Regions from separate parts of the Rhodococcus sp. IEGM 1330 genome, predicted to be linked through region 1. Evidence: predicted binding sites of a transcription regulator. Region 1 holds the regulator's gene; the other holds the start of a gene.
The links. The regulator LexA, encoded in region 1, represses DNA repair genes until DNA is damaged. The targets are predictions, from matches to a motif close to CGAACANNTGTTCG.

Region 1 (7,781 bases):
CGCGGGCCGCGATGCGGTCGGGAACCAGAGCTCTACTGCTGTCGACGGCCCCGAAGGGAGCCAAGGCACTGCTGGCCGGACTGCCGACCGCCGAACGCCTTGCCCTCGGCCAGAATCCGTACGGCGGAGTCGATGCACTCCTCGAAGAATGCCGGGCTCTCGCGGTCGAGGAAGCGATGGATGCGCACGGTGGACCGGTACGAGATCCCGAGGCTTTCGACAAGCTCCGGGCGCTCGTCGACGCGGAGGTTCCACAGCGTACCTCCGCGGTGCTCGCCCTGGTTCGCCCTGTGCTGACCGCTGCCCTGGCATTGTCCGCGCAACTTCAATCCTCCTCGGGCGAGCCGGCAGATGATGTTCGGGAACAGCTCGACGGCTTGATCTTTCGCGGGTTCGTCACCGAGTTCGGTTCTCGCAGATTGGCAGACCTTCCGCGCTATATCGCGGCTGCGACGAAGCGGTTGGCGACCCTGCCGAGCAGCGCGGGCCGTGACGCGGCGGCGATGGATGTACTCGATCGGGTGTACGCGTCGTACGGGCGACTGTTGGATTCGCTTCCGGAAAGCAGAAAGAACAGTTCCGGGGTACAGGAACTGTTCTGGATGATCGAGGAGTTGCGCGTGGGATTGTTCGCCCAGGGGATTCGTACGGCGTATCCGGTCTCGGAGAAGCGCATCGAGAAGGCGATCTCGGACCAGAGTCGCTGACGGGCAGGACTGTCAGTCGATGTCGGCGGACTCGCGGTGCTTGCGCAGTTCGTGGATTTCTTTCTCGAAGTCCTCGGCCGAGCTGAACGAGCGGTAGACGGAAGCGAAGCGCAGGTAGGCCACTTCGTCCAGATCACGGAGTGGACCGAGAATGGCCAACCCCACTTCGTTGCTGGGAATCTCTGCGGATCCCGCTGCACGGATGGCGTCCTCGACCTGCTGTGCCAGCAGGTTCAGCGCATCGTTGTCCACATCTCTGCCCTGGCAGGCGCGTCGGACTCCCTTGACGACTTTCTCGCGGCTGAACGGCTCGGTCACGCCGCTGCGTTTCACGACTGCAAGCACTGCGGCCTCGACGGTCGTGAATCGACGACCGCACTCCGGGCAGGATCGACGCCGCCGGATTGCTTGCCCCTCGTCCATCTCACGCGAGTCGACCACGCGTGAGTCGGGATGCCTGCAGAACGGGCAATGCATAAGGGATCCTCCGTCGTAGCCGATGCTCCGACGACGAGCACGCACATCGGGGCAGTCTGTCGAGGATACTCAGTCTTCTCGAACCCGACGGGGCCGGTGGTCATCTGCCGGGCGTGTACTCGACGAGAGCTCCGTCGTGCACTTCGACCACACCGGCCGGCTGCGCGCCTGCATCGGGGGCAACGGCCCGCAGGTTCGCGATGCCGATCAGGCCGCCTGCCACGACCAGGACCGCCAACACGGTCAGCACGAGCGATCGCATCCGAACCGGCTGACTCGCGAAGTGCGCGGAGGTCGCGTCGAACTCGCGATCGGCCTCCTCGCGATCGGTGACATCGGTCCACGACGGATCGAGGACCGGGAGGCACGGTGCGCTCTGCGTACGGGGTGCCGTGACACCGTGCATCCCGATGGGACTCTGCAGAACGGGACGCGCCCGGCGGCGACGCTCGACGACAGTGGATCGGGCACGGACACCGGCGGCGGTGGGGCGATCGGTGATGATGGTCATCGGAACCTCGACTTCGCTCGTTGGATCGAATGTTCGATCAGGCGTTCGATGGACGCTTGTTCGAAGTTCTATCACGAGCCTCCGACAAAGTCTGTAGAAAACGCGACACGAGTCGAACAGATGTTTGATTCAACAGCTGATACACGCTAGATTCGTGTCAGAAACCACACGCCACGAGTCGACACCATCAACTCCAGTCCGCGCAGACCTACCCCGCAGACCGGATCCAGGACACCAGCAGGAGGCCGACAGCATGAAGGACGAGACCTCGACGAGGTCGACCACGCGTTCCACGACGACGGGTTCCAAGACGACCGGAGCCAGGGCCACCGCAACGAAGGCCGCAGCGGGTAAGCCGGCCGCGGAACCGACATCCAAGGCCATGGAGGTCGACACCGACATCAGTGCGGGTCTCACCGAGCGGCAGCGGAAGGTACTCGAGGTCATTCGCGCTTCGGTCACCGAGCGCGGTTACCCACCGAGCATTCGGGAGATCGGTGATGCGGTCGGCCTGACATCGACCTCCTCCGTCGCTCACCAACTCCGCACCCTCGAGCGCAAGGGCTTCCTCCGGCGCGACGCCAACCGCCCCCGCGCCGTCGACGTCCGCGGTCTCGACGAGGTGCAGGCCGATCAGGCTGCCGCCGCCGTCGACGGATCGCCGGCGTCCGAGGAACAGGATCGGTTGCCGACCCCGACGTTCGTACCGGTATTGGGCCGGATCGCCGCCGGCGGTCCGATTCTGGCCGAAGAGGCCGTCGAGGACGTGTTTCCGCTCCCCCGCGAGCTGGTGGGTCAGGGTTCTCTGTTTCTGCTCAAGGTGGTCGGCGAGTCGATGATCGACGCGGCGATCTGCGACGGCGACTGGGTGGTTGTTCGTCAGCAGTCCGTGGCCGACAACGGCGACATCGTCGCTGCCATGATCGACGGCGAGGCCACCGTCAAGACGTTCAAGCGGTCCAAGGGCGAGGTGTGGCTGCTGCCGCACAACCCGCTCTTCGAGCCGATTCCGGGCAACAACGCCGCGATCCTCGGCAAGGTCGTCACCGTGATGCGCAAGCTGTAGAAATCGACACCGAAGTGACACGCGAAGGGCCGCAGCACATAGTGCTGCGGCCCTCTGCGTTCTTCGGATCAGCGGATCACAGATTCAATCCGCGGCCGATGATCTCCTTCATGATTTCGGTGGTGCCGCCGTAGATGGTCTGCACACGAGAGTCCATGTACGCCTTGGCGATCGGGTATTCCTTCATGTAGCCGTAGCCACCGTGCAGCTGCAGGCACCGGTCGATCAGTTTCACCTGATTCTCGGTGGTCCACCACTTCGCCATCGCGGCTTCTTGGACGGTCAACTTGTCTGCGTTGAGCAGTTCGATGAACTTGTCCACCATGATTCGGGTGGCGGTGGTTTCGGTGGCCAACTCCGCCAACACGAATCGGGTGTTCTGGAACTTGCCGATCGACTTTCCGAAGGCCTTGCGGTCGCGGCAGTACTGGATGGTCATGTCCAGTGCCGATTCCATCGCCGCTGCGGCGACGACGGCGATGGAGAGCCGCTCCTGAGGCAGATTCTGCATCAGGTAGATGAAGCCCATGCCCTCGTCGCCGAGCAGGTTGGCAGCGGGCACGCGAACATCGGTGAAGCTGAGTTCGGCGGTGTCCTGGGCCTTCATGCCGATCTTGTCGAGGTTGCGGCCTCGCTCGAATCCGGGCATGTCGCGTTCGACGACCAGCAGGCTGAAGCCCTGTGCGCCCTTCTCGGGATCGGTGCACGCCACGACGATGATCAAATCGGCGTTGATTCCGTTGGTGATGAATGTCTTCGAGCCGTTGAGCACCCAGTCGTCGCCGTCGCGTACGGCCTTGGTCTTGATGCCCTGCAGGTCGCTTCCGGTGCCCGGCTCGGTCATCGCGATCGCGGTGATCAGTTCGCCGGAGCAGAATCCGGGGAGCCAGCGCTGCTTCTGCTCGTCATTCGCAAGATCGATCAGATACGGCGCGACGACGTCGTTGTGCAGGGTGAAGCCGATACCGCTGTATCCACCGCGGGTGGTTTCCTCGGTGACGATGGCGTTGTAGCGGAAGTCCTTGACTCCGCCGCCGCCGAATTCCTCGGGCGCAGCCGTTCCGAGGAAGCCCTGCTTACCGGCCTCGACCCAGACGCCGCGGTCGACGATGTTCTGCTCTTCCCACTTCGCATGATTGGGGGCTACGTGCTGTTCGAGAAACTTCCGGTACGACTCCCGGAACAGCTCGTGCTCGGGCTCGAAAAGTGTGCGTTCCACGAATGTCTCCTTGTTCGGTGCATACCGACGTCGACCTGTGAACGGTGTCATTCGCGGTCGTCGGTACGACTGACGTCACGTTCCAACAGTACGTTCGGGGTACAGCGGAGGTCGATGACCAAAACGTGCGCGATCCGTGACCGACCCCGCTAGCGACCTCGTTTGCCTGTACTCCTCGCGAGCGCCGAGACGATCGGGTAGCCGACAAGGATGCCGACGGAACCCCACGCGATACCGCCGAGCTCGACCGATCCGACAGCCAGTGTCAGGTCACCGATTCCGGCGACGAGCGCCGCAGCGACGACCATGAGATTGACCGGATCGGTGAAGTCGACCTTCGCGTCGGTCCAGATGCGAACGCCCAGTAGCCCGATGAGTCCGTACAGAACCAGGGTCGCTCCCCCGATGACGCCGTCGGGCACGGTGAAGATCAGGGCACCGAACTTGGGCGAGAACGCCAGCACTATCGCGGTGACGGCCGCGACCCAGTACGCGGCCGTCGAATAGACGCGGGTGGCGGCCATGACCCCGATGTTCTCGGCGTACGTGGTGGTGCCCGAGCCACCAGCGGCTCCGGCCAGGGTGGTCGCCAACCCGTCGGCGATCAGCGCGTCGCCTGCCACGTCGTCGAGGTTCTTGCCGGTCATCGCAGCGACGGCCTTGACGTGTCCGACGTTCTCGGCGACGAGGACGATCACCACCGGCAGCGCCACCAGGATCACCGACAGCTCGAACGACGGTCCACGGAACTCCGGCAGGCCGATCCAGCTCGCCGCACTCAGAGCGTCGAGGCGTGGCTGCGCGATTCCACCGGTGACCGCGGCGAACACCCAACCGACGACGACACCGACCAGAATTCCGAGTCGCCCGAGCAGTCCCGGTCCGATGGCCGTGGCCAACAGAATGGCGACAAGCGTGACGGCGGCGATGAGGGGCTGCGCCTCGAACGACGTCGTCGCGGCCGGGGCCAGATTCAACCCGATCAACACGACCACGGCACCGGTGACCACGGGCGGCATGGCGGCGTCGAGCACGCGCCGACCGGCGATCTTGACCACGACCCCGATGGCCGCGAGTACGAGTCCGACGCACAGAACGGCGCCGAGCTGCGCGGCCGGGCCGTTCGCCTGGGTGGCACCGAGCGGAGCAAGGAATGCGAAGGACGACCCGAGGTAGCTGGGCACGCGCCCCCGGGTGATGATCAGGAACAGCACCGTCCCGATGCCCGAGAACAGCAGTGTCGTCGACACCGGGAAGCCGGTGATCGTCGGAACGAGCAACGTGGCACCGAACATCGCGACGACATGCTGCATCCCGATGCCGACGGTGCGCGGCCACGTCAATCTCTCGTCCGGTGCCACCACCGCCCCGGCCTCGACGGTCTTTCCGTTTCCGTGCAGCGTCCAACCCAGATTTCTCATGATGGGAAAAGACTATGGCGTCAGCCGAGGATCGCGCTCACTGCCTCACGGGCAGCGGCGGTGCTGTCCGTTTTGAGCGCTGCGGCGGCCGCTTCCTTGCACTGGGCGAGCGTGACCGTGGCCAATTTGGAACCCACATGCGCGACGGCGGCCGACGCAGCAGACAGTGAGGTGATGCCGAGTCCGACCAACACACAGGCCAGGAGCGGATCGGCAGCGGCCTCGCCGCAGACCCCGACCGGCTTGCCGGCCTTGGCACCCGCGGCAGCGGTGTGGGCCACCAGTGCCAATACCGCCGGCTGCCACGGATCGGTCAGACCGGCGAGCTGAGCAGACATGCGGTCGGCGGCCATCGTGTACTGCGCCAGGTCGTTGGTGCCGATGGACAGGAAGTCCACATGCTCGAGGATGTGCTCGGCGAGCAGCGCGGCTGCGGGAACCTCGATCATGACGCCGGGTGTCAGTCCTCGTTCACGGACGTCGGCGGCGAAATCTTTCGCCTCCAGCGCGGTTGCGATCATCGGAGCCATCACCCACGGGGAGGAATCGGTCGCCTTCGCGGCTGCTGCGATGCCGTCCAGCTGGCGGTACAGAATCCCGCGGTCGGCCTCGGCGATGCGGATGCCGCGAATGCCCAGGGCCGGATTGGCCTCGTCGGGATGGGTGGCAAACCTGAGCGGCTTGTCCGAGCCGGCGTCGAGAGTCCGCACGACGACCTTCTTGCCTGCGAACGCGTCGAGCACCTGGGCATAGATCTCGGCCTGCTCGTCGACGGTGGGTTCGGAGTCGCGGTCGAGAAAACACAGTTCGGTTCGGAACAGTCCGACGCCATCCGCTGCGCTGGACCGCGCTGCGCGAGCACCGGCACCGTCCTGGACGTTGGCGAGAATGTCGACCGCATGGCCGTCGGCGGTGGTACCAGGACCGACCCACTGGGATACCCGGTCGAGCTCGTCGCGGGCAGACACGACGGCAGCGCGAGCCGAGTCGGCGTCGGGTTCGAGGTCGATGCGGCCGCTGGTTCCGTCGACAGATGCGTTCGTACCTGCGGCGATGTCGTCGAGCCCGGCCACGGCGACGATGCACGGGATACCGAGCTGGCGGGCGATGATCGCGGTGTGGCTGGTCGGACCTCCGAGCGAAGTCGCCAGTCCGACGATCAGGGTGGGGTCGAGGCCCGCGGTGTCGGCCGGCGCAAGGTCGTCGGCGAACAGGATCGACGGTTCGTCCGGCACCGGAACACCGGGCTCCGGAACACCCAGGATCTCGGCGATGACGCGATCACGGATGTCGCGAAGATCGGTCACGCGCTCGGCCATCAGTCCGCCGAGCTGGGTGAACATCGCGGCGAACTTCTCCGTCGCTGCCGCTGTCGCGGTGACGGCTGAACTGCCCTTGGCGATCGAGGCGCGCGCGGCCCCGAGCCAACCGCGGTCCGTTGCCATCGCGGCGTTTGCCGACAGCACCTCCGAGGCAGCTCCCGTCGCCAGCTCCGCGCGACCGCGCAGTCGAGCGGCGACGGCGTTCGCAGCGGCATCGAAGACAGCCTTCTCCGACTCCCGATCGGCCTCGGCAACCTCGCCGGTATCGGCGGGAATGGACGGACGGGCACCGGGACGAATGACGGGACCGTATCCGACACCGGGCACGACGGGCGTGCCGTGCAGCGTGGTCTGCGCTGCCCCGGTTTCGGCCGCATCGACTGTGGTGTCTGCGTGTCCGGTCGAAGCGGTGCTAACCGATCCCGTCATGTGGTCCTCCTCGGATCCTGCGTGAACAAAAGGTCTTCGTACTGTTCGGCGAGCTGTGGCGCACTCAATTGCTTGCCTGTGTTGTGACCGAGATTACTCCAAAGCCTTGACATGTCAACACACACGGGCGTAAAACAACATAAAGCAACATCAACCGGGAAGGAGACGCAGGTGTACGCCGAAGAACGACAGCACGCGATTGCCGAATTGATCAGCACCCACGGCCGCGTCTCCGTCAACGATCTCTCCGCCACCTACGGCGTCACGACAGAAACGGTGCGCCGCGACCTCGCCACTCTCGATCGAATGGGCGTCGTGCGCCGCGTCCACGGTGGAGCTGTACCCGCATCGGCGCTGACCACACTCGAACCGGGCGTCTCGGAACGCGAGTTCACCCGCGCCGATCAGAAGGACGCGATCGCGGCCGCCGCCCTGTCCTTCCTGCCACCGGTCGGGGGCAGCGCCGTGTTCGATGCCGGCACCACTACGGGCCGACTCGCCGGTTTGCTTCCTCACGATCGCGAGCTGACGTTGGTGACCAACTCGGTCCCGATCGCCGCTCGCGCCGCGACGATGTCGAGCGTCAGCCTTCGACTGCTCGGCGGACGTGTACGCGGGACCACCCAGGC
Region 2 (7,781 bases), 410 kb from region 1:
GTCCACCGTCGAGTTGATCTCCCCCGACGCGCTGTAGGTCTCGTAGGTGGCCATCATTTCCGACAACGGGCGATCCTGTGCACCGAACGCAGCGAGAACGTGCAGGGCAGCGAGCATGCCGGAGTCTGCTCCCCAGAAGTCACGGAAGTAGTAGTGCGCAGAGTGCTCTCCGCCGAATATGGCTCCGGTGTCGGCCATCTGCTGCTTGATGAAAGAGTGCCCCACTCGGGTGCGAACCGGCGTTCCACCGAGCTTTTCCACCAGCTCCGGCACCGCGCGGGAGGTGATCAGATTGTGGATGACGACCGCGCCCGGCTCCTTGGCCAGCTCGCGCTCGGCCACCAGGCAGGTCACGGCCGATGGTGACACCGGGTCGCCCTTTTCGTCGACGACGAAGCACCGATCGGCGTCGCCGTCGAAGGCAAGTCCGATCTCGGAACCGGTCTCGACGACGAAACGCTGCAGGTCCACCAGGTTCGCTGGGTCGAGCGGATTGGCCTCGTGGTTGGGAAAGCTGCCGTCGAGCTCGAAGAACAAAGGCTCGATCGTCACCGGCAGCGGCGCGAATACGGCGGGCACGGTGTGGCCGCCCATGCCGTTGCCTGCATCCACTGCGATCTTCATGGAGCGAATACCCGACAGATCGACCAGGTCGCGCAAGAACTGGGCGTACTCGGCCAGCACGTCACGAGACGTCACCGTCCCGGCCTGGCCGTCGAACTCCGGTACCCCGTCCACCAATTCGGCTTTGACCGTGGCCAAGCCGGTGTCCTGGCCCACGGGCTTCGCACCGGCGCGGCAGAGCTTGATCCCGTTGTACTTCGCCGGATTGTGACTGGCGGTGAACATCGCTCCCGGACACTCGAGCAAGCCGGAGGCGAAGTAGAGCTGATCGGTCGACGCCAGCCCGATGTGCACCACGTCGAGGCCTTGAGCGGTGACGCCGTCGGCGAACGCCCGTGACAGTGCGGGCGAGGAATCCCGCATGTCGTGGCCGATGACGACCGAGCGCGCGGCCCCTGCCTCGTCGCGAACCAATCGTGCGAACGATGCACCGACGTCACGCACGAACGCCTCGTCGATCTGCTCACCTACGACGCCACGGACGTCGTAGGCCTTGATGACGGCGTTGACGGACTCTGCGGTACGGGCCACGAAGATTCTCCTGATGATCGTTGACGACGACGCCGCACATCGGCGTCGGATTATCGAGCGTCGGTAGCGGTGCGATCCACACCAAGTATCGGCAGACCATTGCGGTCCGTTTCAGTCCTGCTCCTCGAACCTTGCCAGACGGCCGACGGACCGGCCAGTCGGACCGATGCACACCACACTCTGTGTGCTCGGGCGGCTCAGGACGTGGGGTCGGGAAGAACTCGAAGGTGCCCGCGCCTGCCCGTTCGGACGGCCGGAACGGATCGGCGTTCGGTGTCGAACGACCGAGAGACCGAGCGGTCGGCGCTCTCGCGATCCTCGGAGCGGACGCGATCGCCGCGACCCGCCTCGCGTACGGCCTCCGCGAGAGCCGTCAGATCGTCCTCGTCGGGGCTCGACGTCGAGTAGCCGCCTTCGTAACGCATCAGTTCCCAGCCCTTGGGAGCGGTGGTGGTCGACGCGTGCACCTCGCACAGATCCCAGGAATGCGGTTCGTCGACTGTGGCCAGCGGCCCGACGACGGCGGTGGAATCGGAGTAGACGTATGTGAGCGTCGCAACGGCAGAACGGTTGCAACCAGGCCTGCAGCAGCCACGCAGTGATCTCACGAGTGCAGAGTATCCGGTGGGTGCAACCGACCGAACGACCGACACACCGGACGAGCGCGATAACCTCCCCCTATGCCTCGATTCTCATCCGCGCGCAGGATCACCTCTCGGTCCGTGGCTCGGCACGGCCGCGGCGTCCGCGGACCGGTTCTGCCCGAGGACATCCCGGCCAGGCGCTCACGAGCCGAGAAGTTCGACCGGCTGGTGCTCGAGGCATTCGCGCGGATCGATCATCGGTGGCACGAGAAGCTCTCGAAGCTCGACATCGCCGTGGACGAGGTACCCAAGATCAGGGCGTTGGATCCGGAATCGGTGACGTGGCCACCCGAGGTGGTGGCGGAAGGTCCGGTACCGCTCTCGCGATTGGTACCCGCCGGCATCGACAAGCGCGGGGAGACGACACGCGCCAGGGTGGTGCTGTTCCGGCGACCGCTGGAACGGCGCGCCAAGCACCCGGAGGACTTGGAAGATCTGTTGTTCGAAGTTCTGGTCGAGCAAGTGGCGACGTATCTCGGCATCGACCCCGACGAGGTCGATCCTTCCGGGGAGTGATCGATACGTCCGGAGATGGAACCGAACTACTCAGCCGATTCCGCGCTTGAGCCTGCGACGCTCCCGCTCGGACAGCCCGCCCCAGATACCGAACCGCTCGTCGTTGGCGAGCGCGTACTCGAGGCACTCGTCCTTGACCTCACAGCCGAGGCAGATGCGCTTGGCCTCGCGGGTGGAGCCACCCTTTTCCGGGAAGAAGGCCTCGGGGTCGGTCTGCGCACACAGAGCGCGCTCCTGCCACTGGTCCTCGATCTCCTCGAACATCTCGTCGAAACCCGCGACGAGACTGAGGAACGGCTTGGCTGGTGGAACCGACTCGGCGACGAACGGCATCGAGTCGACGTCGGAATCCGAATCCAGTTCGACGTCGATGACGTCGACGTCGTTGTCGGTCTCGTCCGTTGGGACGACGTATGCAGAACCCGCGTCGATCGAGACGCTCGAATCTGCGCCGATGCCGGACTCGGTTTGCGGCGCGTCGTCGACAGCGCTGAGATGTGCAGTGGGTCCGCCCCGCTGATCACGTGTCACGTGCTGGTCATACATCGCTTCCGCCTCCTCACCTGTGGTAGCGCAGATACTTTCGGTCCTCGTGTTCTCGAATACCTTGCCCCGCGCGGATATTCGATCGAGCTGGTCCAACGTGCCGGTCCGACTCTCGACCTCTACTCGACGTCCAGTCAGGGACGAACAGGAAGGGAACGAGTGTTCGAAACCAGGTTCGCTGCAATCGAACTCGTGCCGCGAACACTGAATGACATACCTGTGATTAGACACGTCCAGGTGTGTTGCGGTCAAGCCGATCGCGCAAATCCAATACCATCACATGCCCGAAATCGGCGCTCTCCCCGGATCGGAGCCCGTCCCGTGCGTGTCGCATCGGTTCTCGCCGCCACAAACGGTCGACGTGGACGTTGCGGCACCGGGTGGGCGCTCACCCCGCACCACCGCAACCCCACTAGGCTCGCGTGTTGTGAAAGTTACTGTTCTGGTCGGTGGCGTCGGTGGCGCTCGGTTTCTGCAGGGCCTGAAAACGTTGTTCGGCGACGAGCCCGAGCACGAGATCACCGCCGTGGTCAACGTCGGCGACGACGTGTGGATGCACGGACTCCGCATCTGCCCGGATCTCGACACGTGCATGTACACCCTCGGTGGAGGAATCGACACCGATCGCGGCTGGGGTCGCATCGCGGAGACCTGGAACGCTCGGGACGAGTTGGCAGCCTACGGTGCCGATCCCGACTGGTTCGGACTCGGCGACCGCGACATCGCCACGCACCTGATCCGCAGTCGTATGTTGCGCACCGGCTTTCCGCTGTCCGCCGTCACCGAAGCCCTGTGCAACCGATGGCAACCCGGAGTCCGGCTCCTGCCCGTCACCGACGATCGCTCCGAGACGCACGTCGTCGTCACCGATCCCGACGACCCGAGCGGTGAGCAGCAGCGCGCAATTCACTTCCAGGAGTGGTGGGTTCGGTACCGCGCACAGATTCCGACCCACAGCTTCGCCAACATCGGGGCCGAACAGGCAACTCCGGCACCGGGAGTCGTCGAGGCGATCGCCGAGGCCGACGCCGTCGTCCTCGCGCCGTCCAATCCGGTGGTGAGCGTCGGCGCGATCCTCGCGGTGCCGGGAATCCGCGGGGCGCTTCGCACGACGGCCGCCAAGGTGGTCGGCCTCTCCCCCGTCGTCGACGGTAAGCCGTTGCGCGGCATGGCCGACGAGTGCCTGTCCGTCATCGGAGTCGAGACCACGGCGGAGGCGGTGGGCCGCCACTACGGAAGTCGAAGCGGCACCGGCATTCTCGACGCATGGCTGGTGCACACCACCGATACGGCAGTCGTCGACGGAGTGGACGTACAGTCGGTTCCGTTGCTGATGACCGACCCCGAGACCACAGCAGCCATGGCCCGCACCGCTCTGCGCGCAGCCGGACTCGACCTGTGACCGACACTCGCGATCCCGATTCGATCCGGTCGGCACCCGGGGATCACGCTCCGGGCGGCTCGATCGAAATACTGCCGGTGACCGGGCTCCCCGAGTTCCGGCCCGGCGACGACTTGGCGGCAACCGTTGCGGACCGAGCGCCGTGGTTGCGTGACGGCGACATCCTGATCGTCACCAGCAAGATCATCTCCAAGGTCGAGGGCCGTCTGGTGCAGGCACCCCGTGATGCGGACGAGCGAGATGCCGCCCGCAGAGTCCTCGTGGAGCAGGAAGCCGTGCGCATCGTCGCACGCAAGGGCCGAACCCTCATCACCGAGAATCGACTCGGCATCGTGCAGGCCGCGTCGGGAATCGACGGCTCCAACGTCGACGGCGGCGAACTGGCGCTGCTGCCCGAGAACCCCGACGCCAGTGCCGCAGCGCTTCGCACTGCACTCGGTGCGCTGCTGGGGGTGACGGTCGCCGTGGTCGTCACCGACACCATGGGACGGGCATGGCGGATCGGCCAGACCGACGCCGCCATCGGTGCTGCGGGCCTGAGCGTCGTACATGCATACGCCGGAGCCGAGGACGGTCAGGGAAACGAGCTCGTCGTCACCGAGGTCGCGATCGCCGACGAGCTCGCTGCCGCGGGCGATCTGGTGAAGGGGAAACTCGGCGGGGTTCCGATCGCCGTCGTACGCGGACTGACTCCCGTCGACGACGGTTCCACCGCCGCGACGCTGCTGCGCGGCGGCGAGGACGATCTGTTCTGGCTCGGCACCACCGAGGCACTCGATCGTGGTCGACGCGAGGCGCTGCTACTCCGACGGTCGGTGCGCTCGTTCACCGACGAACCGGTCGATCCCGAAGCCGTTCGTTCGGCCGTGGCCGATGCCCTCACCGCCCCGGCCCCGCACCACACCCGTCCGGTTCGGTTCGTCTGGGTCAGGACCCCCGCTGTGCGGCGCCGGCTGCTCGAGACGATGCGTGAGCAATGGCGTACCGATCTGGCCGGCGACGGACTGAGCGAGGAGCGGATCGCCGCCAGACTCGGCCGCGGCGACATCTTGTTCGACGCCCCCGAAATCGTGATCCCGTTCTGTGTGCCCGACGGCGCGCACTCGTACCCCGACGAGCGGCGTCGAACCGCGGAGGACACGATGTTCACCGTCGCCGTCGGTGCGGCCGTCCAAGGGCTGCTCGTCGCCCTCGCTGTGCGTGAACTGGGCAGCTGCTGGATCGGTTCGACGATTTTCGCCGCCGATACCGTGCGCGCCGAACTCGGCCTGCGCGCGGACTGGAAAGCGATGGGAGCCATCGCAATCGGGCACCCCAGCGAATCGCTGACCGTTCGAGATCCGGTGGTCCCCGGGTCCACGCTGCTGGAGCTCTGAGTCGTGTCCACGCCCACGCCGCCTCATTCGACACTGTGGCACTCGGCTGAAACGACACTCGACCGATGGGCACCGTCGGACTCGGGCGAGGAATCGCTTCGGCACACCATGCTGGCGTTTCTCGACAGCAACCCGAACGCCTGTCTGCGCGCCAACGAGGCCGGCCATTTCACCGCGTCCTCGCTGGTACTCGACACGTCGGGAACCCGTGTACTGCTGACGCTTCATCCCAAGGTCGGTCGGTGGATTCAACTCGGCGGCCACTGCGAACCGACGGACGAGACGGTTGTCGACGCAGCGCTACGGGAGGCCACCGAAGAATCCGGGATCGCCGATCTGACGATCGATCCGATTCTGCTCTCCGCCCACACGCACCCGATCACCTGCTCGCTCGGCAAGCCGACGCGGCACCTCGACCTGAGGTTTCTGGTCCGGGCTCCGGACGGCGCGCGAGCAGTACGCAGCGAGGAATCGACGGATCTGCGCTGGTGGCCGGTCGATGCCCTGCCCGACGACGCCGAGCGCGAGACGATCGACCACCTCGTCTCGCTCGCCGCACGCCGCCGGTAGCGACGAGCAGATCGGGTCAGACGTCGGTGGAGAAGCGGACTCCACCGTCGGGCAGCTTGACCCCGGGCCACACGCGCGCGCCGCGGAGCAACTCACAGCGAGCACCGATGTCGGCACCGTCGCCGATGACCGCGTCGCGCACCAGTGCGCGGGGTCCGATACGGGCACCGAAGCCGAGAATGGATCGCTCGACGACGGCCCCTGCTTCGACGATCGCACCGTCGAACACGACGGCACCGTCGAGGCGTGCACCCGCCCCGATCTCGGCACCGCGTCCGACGACGGTTCCACCGATCAGCAAGGCACCCGGTGCCACGCCTGCACCCGGATGAACCAACGATTCGCCGCGATCACCGTGCAGTGCCGGCGACGGCGCGATGCCGCGCACCAGATCGGCCGAGCCCTTGACGAAATCCTCCGGTGTTCCCATGTCGCGCCAGTACGCACTGTCGACGTGCCCGTAGACCTTCTTGTCCTCGGCGAGCAAGGCAGGGAACACCTCTCGCTCCACCGACACCGGGCGGTCGGACGGAATGGACTCGATGATCTCGCGCTTGAAGACGTAGCAGCCCGCATTGATCTGATCGGTCGGCGGGTCCTGAGTCTTTTCGAGAAACGCTGTCACTCGGCCGGATTCGTCCGTCGGCACGCAACCGAACGCGCGCGGGTCACCGACGCGAACCAGATGCAACGTGACATCGGCGTCGGTGGTCCGATGCGTATCGAGTACCGCTGTCAGATCGGTGCCGCCCAGGACGTCACCGTTGAAGACCATGACGTTCTCGGCGCGCAGACGCGGCAGTACGTTTCTGATTCCTCCGCCGGTGCCCATCGGCTCGGTCTCGAAGACGTACTCGAGTTCGATACCGAGCGAGGATCCGTCCCCGAAATGCTGCTCGAACACTTCGGCTTTGAACGATGTACCGAGAACCACGTGCTCGATACCCGCGGCCTTGATGCGTGCCAGCAGGTGCGTGAGAAACGGCAGCCCTGCGGTGGGGAGCATCGGCTTGGGTGCCGAGAGCGTCAGCGGCCGGAGCCGAGTTCCCTTGCCGCCGACCAAGATGACTGCGTCGGTACGTGCGGCGACCGATGTGGAACTATCCGACATGTCCAGCCTCTGTTCTCTCGTCCGATTCTCGTCCGTCAACTGCTCGCGCCCGAAGCGCCGAGGCCACAACGATCTTCGAGCGAAGACCGAGACCGCCACGCAGGGCCCATCGTAAGGGAGCTTGCCACGTCCGGTCGTGCCGATCGGCCTGGAAGCGGTACGCACTGGTGTGATGTGCGGGCAACATCACTTCCGGATGCCGTCCTGCCGCATGGCCTTTCGAATGGGTCACCTCGACATCGGGAACGTAGACGTTGTGCCAGCCCGCTCTGCCGAGCCGGTCGCCGAGATCCACGTCCTCCATGTACATGAAGTAGCGCGAGTCGAATCCACCGATCGAGTCGAATGCCGAACGCCGCAGCAACAGGCAGGATCCCGACAGCCACCCCACCGGCCGCTCGCTGACCGTCTCGTTCTCCTGGCGGTATCGCTGAGTCCACGGATTTTTCGGCCAGATCTTT

Region 2: the regulator LexA is predicted to act here: its motif matches at 3,014-3,027, upstream of cofD (2-phospho-L-lactate transferase).

The regions. Positions count from the first base shown of each region.
Region 1 is NZ_JAWLSB010000001.1:927,451-935,231, reverse strand. It holds gene hrpA (ATP-dependent RNA helicase HrpA) at 1-707, shown strand, start outside; gene nrdR (transcriptional regulator NrdR) at 720-1,184, opposite strand; gene R4P57_RS04315 (hypothetical protein) at 1,285-1,695, opposite strand; gene lexA (transcriptional repressor LexA) at 2,078-2,761, shown strand; gene R4P57_RS04305 (acyl-CoA dehydrogenase family protein) at 2,838-3,980, opposite strand; gene R4P57_RS04300 (uracil-xanthine permease family protein) at 4,130-5,401, opposite strand; gene ptsP (phosphoenolpyruvate--protein phosphotransferase) at 5,422-7,152, opposite strand; gene R4P57_RS04290 (DeoR/GlpR family DNA-binding transcription regulator) at 7,324-7,781, shown strand, end outside.
Region 2 is NZ_JAWLSB010000001.1:519,210-526,990, reverse strand. It holds gene R4P57_RS02355 (phosphomannomutase/phosphoglucomutase) at 1-1,155, opposite strand, end outside; gene R4P57_RS02350 (DUF3499 domain-containing protein) at 1,353-1,763, opposite strand; gene R4P57_RS02345 (metallopeptidase family protein) at 1,836-2,315, shown strand; gene R4P57_RS02340 (WhiB family transcriptional regulator) at 2,346-2,579, opposite strand; gene cofD (2-phospho-L-lactate transferase) at 3,289-4,263, shown strand; gene R4P57_RS02330 (coenzyme F420-0:L-glutamate ligase) at 4,260-5,639, shown strand; gene R4P57_RS02325 (NUDIX hydrolase) at 5,748-6,209, shown strand; gene R4P57_RS02320 (NDP-sugar synthase) at 6,226-7,320, opposite strand; gene R4P57_RS02315 (glycosyltransferase family 2 protein) at 7,310-7,781, opposite strand, start outside.